Regions from separate parts of the Sphingomonas sp. GW821-FHT04B01 genome, predicted to be linked through region 2. Evidence: riboswitches for the same ligand, from Rfam matches in the RefSeq annotation. Region 2 holds a riboswitch; each other region holds the start of a gene.
The links. Region 2 has a riboswitch for cobalamin ahead of cobW (cobalamin biosynthesis protein CobW). Riboswitches for the same ligand answer to the same signal wherever they lie in the genome.
Positions count from the first base shown of each region.

Region 1: linked by a shared signal. The riboswitch ahead of AC07UH_RS13740 (TonB-dependent receptor plug domain-containing protein) and the one ahead of cobW (cobalamin biosynthesis protein CobW) in region 2 are both predicted to bind cobalamin.
Region 3: linked by a shared signal. The riboswitch ahead of AC07UH_RS15530 (TonB-dependent receptor) and the one ahead of cobW (cobalamin biosynthesis protein CobW) in region 2 are both predicted to bind cobalamin.

Region 1 covers NZ_JBWKTR010000005.1:171,214-173,411, reverse strand. Annotated here, with positions in the region: gene AC07UH_RS13740 (TonB-dependent receptor plug domain-containing protein) at 1-1,150, opposite strand, end outside; cobalamin riboswitch at 1,288-1,491, opposite strand; gene cobU (bifunctional adenosylcobinamide kinase/adenosylcobinamide-phosphate guanylyltransferase) at 1,520-2,041, shown strand; gene AC07UH_RS13730 (response regulator transcription factor) at 2,135-2,198, opposite strand, start outside.
Region 2 covers NZ_JBWKTR010000008.1:91,326-93,523, reverse strand. Annotated here, with positions in the region: gene cobW (cobalamin biosynthesis protein CobW) at 1-1,016, opposite strand, end outside; cobalamin riboswitch at 1,197-1,427, opposite strand; gene AC07UH_RS17220 (response regulator) at 1,667-2,038, opposite strand.
Region 3 covers NZ_JBWKTR010000007.1:12,489-14,686, forward strand. Annotated here, with positions in the region: gene AC07UH_RS15525 (hypothetical protein) at 1-133, opposite strand, end outside; cobalamin riboswitch at 442-677, shown strand; gene AC07UH_RS15530 (TonB-dependent receptor) at 887-2,198, shown strand, end outside.

The DNA of each region.
Region 1 (2,198 bases), on a different contig from region 2:
GCCCGGCGACCGGCGTCACCGCGAGCTGGCCGTAGACGCTGAAGATCCGCGCCCGCCCCCGGGTCGCCGGTCCGCCGTAGCTTGCCGTGGTGAAGCGCGACACCTCGCGCTCCGCGCCGAAGGTGGCGAACACCGCGGAACCAAGATCGGCGACGCCCTGATATTCGATCCGGTCGTTGCGCCCCTTGCCGGCGAACGTCTCCGTCGGCGTGCCGTCGGGATCGTAATTGTGCCGGTCGGTATCGGTATGCGCATAGCCGAAGCGGTTGCGGAACCGGCCGTCGAACAGCGCCGCATTGAGTCCGGCATAGCCCGTCCATTGCTCGCTCGTGCCATATTCGCGCGTATCGCCAAAGGCGAAGGTGGGCGGCGGGAAGCCGTCGATATCAGTGCGGCCGTTGGAATAGAAACCGCGCACATCGAGCGAGACGGTCGGCGCCAGCGCGATGCCGAGGCTGCCGTTGGCGGCATAATTGCGATAGCCGTCGCGCTCCGTGCCGGGCGCATAGGCCGAGATGCCCTCGGTGGTGTAATAACCGCCGCCCAGGCTCGCCGACACCGGCCCCATCTTGCCCGAGACGTTGGCGAAGCCCTGCCCGGTTTCGTGCCAGCCGCCCTCGACGCGCGCGTTGACCGCGACCTGCTCGGTCGACTGGCGGGTGATGAGGTTGACGACGCCGCCGATCGCCTGACTGCCCCACAGCACCGATTGCGCGCCGCGCAGCACCTCGATCCGCGCGATATTGCCGATCAGCAGCCCGCCGAAGTCGAAGCCGCCGCCCGGCGACGAGGGATCGTTGAGCTTGATCCCGTCGATCAGCGCGACGGTCTGGTCGCTCTCCGCGCCGCGGATGTTGACCGAGGTCGCGGTGCCGACGCCGCCGTTGCGCGTCACGCTGACGCCCGGCGTCTGGCGCAGCAGATCGGCGACGACCACCGCCTGCCGCTGGGTGATCGTCGCGGTGTCGAGGACGGTCACCGCCTGGCCGACGGTAGATGCGGGTCGCGCCTCGCGATTGGCGGTGACGAGGATGTCGCTGCCGGCGTCGGCGACCTGCTCAAGGCCGCTGGTCGATTGCGCGGTCTGGGCGAAGGCAGGTGTCGCGGCCGCGATGCACGGCAGCAGGATGAGACAGGCGTAGTTCTTCACGATGGTTTCCCCCTTCGTTGCAACAACGGGAGCACGCACCGCGGATGTGCCGGAACCGGTCTGTCCGCCGCGCAACGCCCCCAACATCGTCGTCTCGCGAGGAAATCCTCGATCGTGCCGGCACACCCCGTCCGGACGAAGGACAACCGCGACGGGCAGGTCTCCTGGCTCGCGGGTCGTCGCCCTGCCCGGCCTTCCCGGATCGGGATGATCCAGTGGCGCGCGGGGAGCAGGGCTCGCCGGTCACAGTTGCGGGGGCAGCCCCGGCTGACGAGCTGCAAGGCTCGCTTCCGGGTTCCCTTTTCATCCCATCTCTGGGAACCTGTCGCATCGGCGCCCCTAGAACCCCGCGGAGACGAAGGCAAGATGATCGCAGCCAAGACGCTGTTCCTGGGTGGTGCCCGCTCGGGCAAGAGCCGGCTGGCGCAGGCCGCCGCCGAGCGCTGCGCCGGCCCGCTCCACTATCTCGCCACGGCCGAGGCGTGGGACGGCGAGATGACCGACCGGATCGCCCGCCACCGCGCCGACCGCGACACGCGCTGGACGACCGTCGAATGCCCGCTCGCGCTGCCCGAGGCGGTCGCCGCAATCGAGGATGGCGCGATCCTGATCGACTGCCTGACGCTCTGGCTGACCAACGTGATGCTCGGCGAGCACGACGTCGCGGCGCGGTCGGACGCCCTGCTCGCCGCGCTCGCCGCGACCCCGCTGCCGCTGTTCGTCGTCAGCAACGAGGTCGGCCTCGGCATCGTCCCCGACCATCCGCTCGGCCGCGCCTTCCGCGACGCCGCAGGCCGGCTCAACCAGCAGGTCGCCGCCGCGATGCGCGAGGTCTATTTCGTCGCCGCCAGCATGGTGCTGCCGTTGCAGCCGTTTCCGGGGAGGGACTGAGCCGCCCCTGACCCGTTCGTGCTGAGCCTGTCGAAGCACGGTGAGACTCACCTGCCCTTCGAGGAGCGCAGGGCGAACGGTCGCCCCCCTCTTTCACCCCATCAGCAACCGATATCCCACGCCCAGTTCGTTGGCGATCACGCTCCCGGTCGCGTTC
Region 2 (2,198 bases):
GCGGGGTCGATGCGGTCGCGCTCGGCGATCACGACCAGCCGGGTGGCGCGCGCCTCGCCCGGCCGCCACGGCCGGTCGTATTGCGTCCGCACCCGCGCGCCGACCGCCTGGACGAGCAGCCGCATCGGCTTGCCGCGCACCGCCGCATAGCCCTTGACGCGCAGCACGTCGGACTCGCGCGCGAGCCGTTCGATCCGCGCGACCAGATCGGCGGGATCGTCGATCTCGCCGGTTTCGTGGACGAGGCTGTCGAAATCGTCGTGCTCATGCTCGTCCTCGCCGTCATGATGCGAGGGGCGGGCGGCGATGTCGTCCTCGGCCGCGGCGTCGAGACCGAGGATCACCGCGGGATCGATCACGCCGTCGGTCAGCTCGACCACCGGCACCGGCCGCGGCGCCTCGGCGGCGATCACCGCTCGGGCGGCGGCGACGCCCTCCGGCCCGGCGAGGTCGGCCTTGGTCAGCAGCACCATGTCGGCACAGGCGAGCTGGTCCTCGAACACCTCCGCCAGCGGCGTCTCGTGGTCGATCCCCGGATCGGCGGCGCGCTGCGCGTCGAGCGCGGCGACATCGGTGGCGAAGCGACCGGCGGCGACCGCCTCGGCGTCGGCCAGCGCGATGACGCCGTCGACGGTGATGCGCGAGCGGATCGCCGGCCAGTCGAACGCCTTCAGCAGCGGCTTGGGCAGCGCCAGGCCTGATGTCTCGATGAGGATATGGTCGGGGCGCGGGTCGAGCGCGAGCAAGGTCTCCACCGTCGGGATGAAATCGTCGGCGACGGTGCAGCAGATGCAGCCATTGGCCAGCTCGACGACATTCTCCGCCGGGCAATCGGGGATCGCGCAGCCCTTAAGGATGTCGCCGTCGACACCCAAGGTGCCGAATTCGTTGACCACCACCGCGAGCCGGCGGCCGTTGGCGTTGCGGATCAGATGGCTGATCAGCGTCGTCTTGCCGGCGCCGAGGAAGCCGGTGACGATGGTGACGGGGATCTTGGCGAGTTGTGGATCGGCCACGGATGTTCCTTCGCGAGCGCCGCGACGACGAGAACACGGTGGGGCCACATATCGCCGATGCGCGAGCGACGGACGGGCGCTTCGCATGTCGCCCGCGCCACGCACCGATGCGGGCCAACCGCATGGGTCTTCGTCGCTCAGACGGAACACCGTGCCCCGGCCATCCCCTGGACCAAAGCAAGAGCGACCCTATCGCCGGCAGGTTTCCTGGCTCGCGGGTCGTCGCTCGGGGCACGGCCTTCCCGGATCGGGCGAACCCTTGCCAGTGGCCGCCTTCCCGCGGGGGGAAGGCATGTGTCCGTCGCTCGCCGCTTACAGTTGCAGGGACAGCCGCGGCATTGGAGCCGAGGCCCCGCACCGCATTCCCATTTACGCCCTCTTGCGAAGGGCACCGACGCGATCATGGCACCGGAGACCGGCGCCGCCGGTCGACTTAGCCGCTACCGCCGGCTTTGCCAATCGCGCAGGCGGGCGGAGACGGCGATCGCTGTGTACGGTTTCGTACATAGCCCGTTTCCGGTCGACTTGCCGCCGTTAACCATTAGAGCCCGTGCGCAGCAGGAAGGGTTCTCCCGATCCTTCGTGTGCAGTTCTCCAGGACTGTCGGAGCCGTCGCCGCATCATGCCGGCGGCGGCTCCACCCCGCCCCGTCAATGCGCCGCGAGGTGTGCGGCCTCATCCTCGATCAGCCGGCTGATCGAGCGTTGCAGCGTATCGTGCGACACCGGCTTTTCGATCACCGTCGATCCCGGCGGGCATTCGCCGCAGCGTTCGGGATAGCCGGTGACGTAGAGGATCGGGATGCGGCGTCCCTTGGCGATCCGCTCGACCGCACGGACCCCGGAGCCGTGGACGAGCTTGACGTCGGCGATGATCATGCCCGGCATGCAGCGCTGCGCCGCCGCTTCCGCCGCTTCCTGCGTCTCCACGATCTCCGTGCTGCCGGCACCGGCGAGCACCGCGGCGTCGGCGACGAACTGGCCGAACAAATAGGAATCCTCGATGATCAGCACATGGGTCATGACCGCTCCCGGCAGTATCCGGGGGCCGGCAGGCCAGAGGTGGCGACGCCGTCTCCCGAACCGGTTCCTAATGCGTCATGCTGATCTAAGTTCCTGATAGAGGTCATTTTCCGCATGTTCGACGGGCGATGCGTCCGGTCCCCGGCACGGTGCGTTGACG
Region 3 (2,198 bases), on a different contig from region 2:
ACAGTAGCGTCTTGCGACTAACCATCTGGCAACGAAACATGATGCGATGATCTCCCAGCGATGCGTCCTCGTTCCTGAAAGCCGCAAGGTGGAGGGTAACAGGGCTGATCGGACCGTCAATCAAGGTGAACACTGGGCAACTGCTGCCCGGATGCCTGTAGGCGCTCGCCTTCAGATAGCTGTCGTCTTACTGCAAGAAGTTGGTGCTTTTCGATGACACTGCGATCTAGACTCGAACGACCAGAGAATCCGAAAAGTGGCACTGTTACCGGGTAGACCCAAGCGCGGTCATTCCCGCCCCCTTCGGTGGCTCCCGAACTTCCGACATTCATAAAGGGGGCCGTCTCTCCGTCTGGACCTTTGCGATCGTAGCGTCGTCCGGTTGCACGACGGTTTCCGCCGATATACACAGTCATCGTCGACCTGTTCCATGCGAGCGGGCCGGCATGATCGCGTCGGTGCCCCGAGAGGGGCTTAATAGGGAACGCGGTGAAGGTGGTTCGCTGCCTGAATCCGAGGCTGTCCCTGCAACTGTAAGCGGCGAGCGCGATGCATATCGCTTCTTCCTGCACGGAAGGGGCAGCCACTGGGCCGGACGTAAGTCAGCGGGCCTGGGAAGGCCGTGCATCGTGTGATGACCCGTGAGCCAGGAGACCTGCCGGCGTCTGGTCGCTCTTGCCTGGCCCAGGGGGTGGCCGCGGCACGGTACTCCGTCGAGCGACGACGTGTGCGGTGGGGACCGCACGGGCATGCGTGCCGGTCGCGATGGCGTCCGGCCGGCGCGAATGTCGGCCGTTCGCGGAAGGTCCCTGCCGGGTTCGCTCGACGCCCGGGGATTATCGTAATGCCGTTCCTGTCATCCCGCCTCGCGTTCGCGGGCGCTTTGATGTCGCCCGTCTTCGCAGGTCCGCTCGACGCTCAGTCCACGGTCACCGCCGGCGACGAGGACATCCTGGTCGTCGGGCAGAATAGCCGTGACACGCTAACCGAACCGAATACCACCGCGAGCCGCCTGGGCCTCACGCCGCTCGAAACCCCGGCAACGATCACGGTCATCGACGGCGCGACGATCCGCGCGCGTGGCGACATGTCCGTGGTCGATGCGGAAAGCCGGGCACCCGGAGTCAGCAACGCCGGTAATCCCGGCAATGGCGGCACCGCGCTCGCCGCGCGTGGCTTCAGCGGTCAGGGATCGGTGTTGCGGCTCATCGACGGCGTACGGCTGTTTCCGGCCGCCGGCACGATCACCTTTCCGACCGAACCGTGGATGGTCGAGCGCATCGACATCCTGAGCGGTCCGGCCTCCGTGCTGTACGGCCAGGGCGCGCTTGGCGGTGCGGTCAATGTCCTGATGCGCAAACCCGATACGCAGCGGACCCAGGTGGAAGGCGAGATCGGCTACGGCTCGCAGGACAGCTTCCATGTCGCAGCGGGCGCTGGCGGACCCGCCACCGAGCGCCTCTCCTATCGGATCGATGGCAGCTATCGCCGATCGGACGGCTATGTCGATCGCGGCCGGTCGCGCAGCTATGCCGTGTCGGGTACGTTGCGCTGGGCGCCGACCGACACGCTCGTCGTCACCGCGCGCGACGACTACGGCGACCAAAAGCCGATGCGCTATTTCGGCACGCCGCTGATCGACGGCCGGCTCGACGACGGCATCCGGGAACGGAACTACAACACACGCGACGGCGTCATCCGCTACCGCGACAACCGTACCAGTCTGCAGGTCGACTGGACGGCGAACGATGCGCTCACCGTCAGCAACCAGGCCTATCGCCTGACGTCCAGACGCTCGTGGCTCAACCTCGAGAGCTATTGCTGGATCGCCGCGGACGGCGCCTGCCCCAACGGCAGCGGCAACGTCGGCACCCCCGGTCGCATCCTGCGCACCGACATGACCGGGATCGTCCACGACCAGACGCAGTGGGGCGATCAGGGCAGCGTGACGCTCAGGACGGGCATCGCCGAGGGCATCGGCAACGCGCTTGTCGTGGGTTTCGACGTCAACCTCATCAAGCTGACCTATTCGCACAATTTCGGTTCGGCCCCGCAGATTTCGGAGGTCGATCCCTCGGCTTTCGATCCCGGCCGCATCATCGACACACAGGGCATCGCGCCGCGCTATCGCACGCGGACCAACGAATATGCCGTCTTTGCCGAGGATCGGCTGACGCTCGGCAGGCACGTCTCGATCG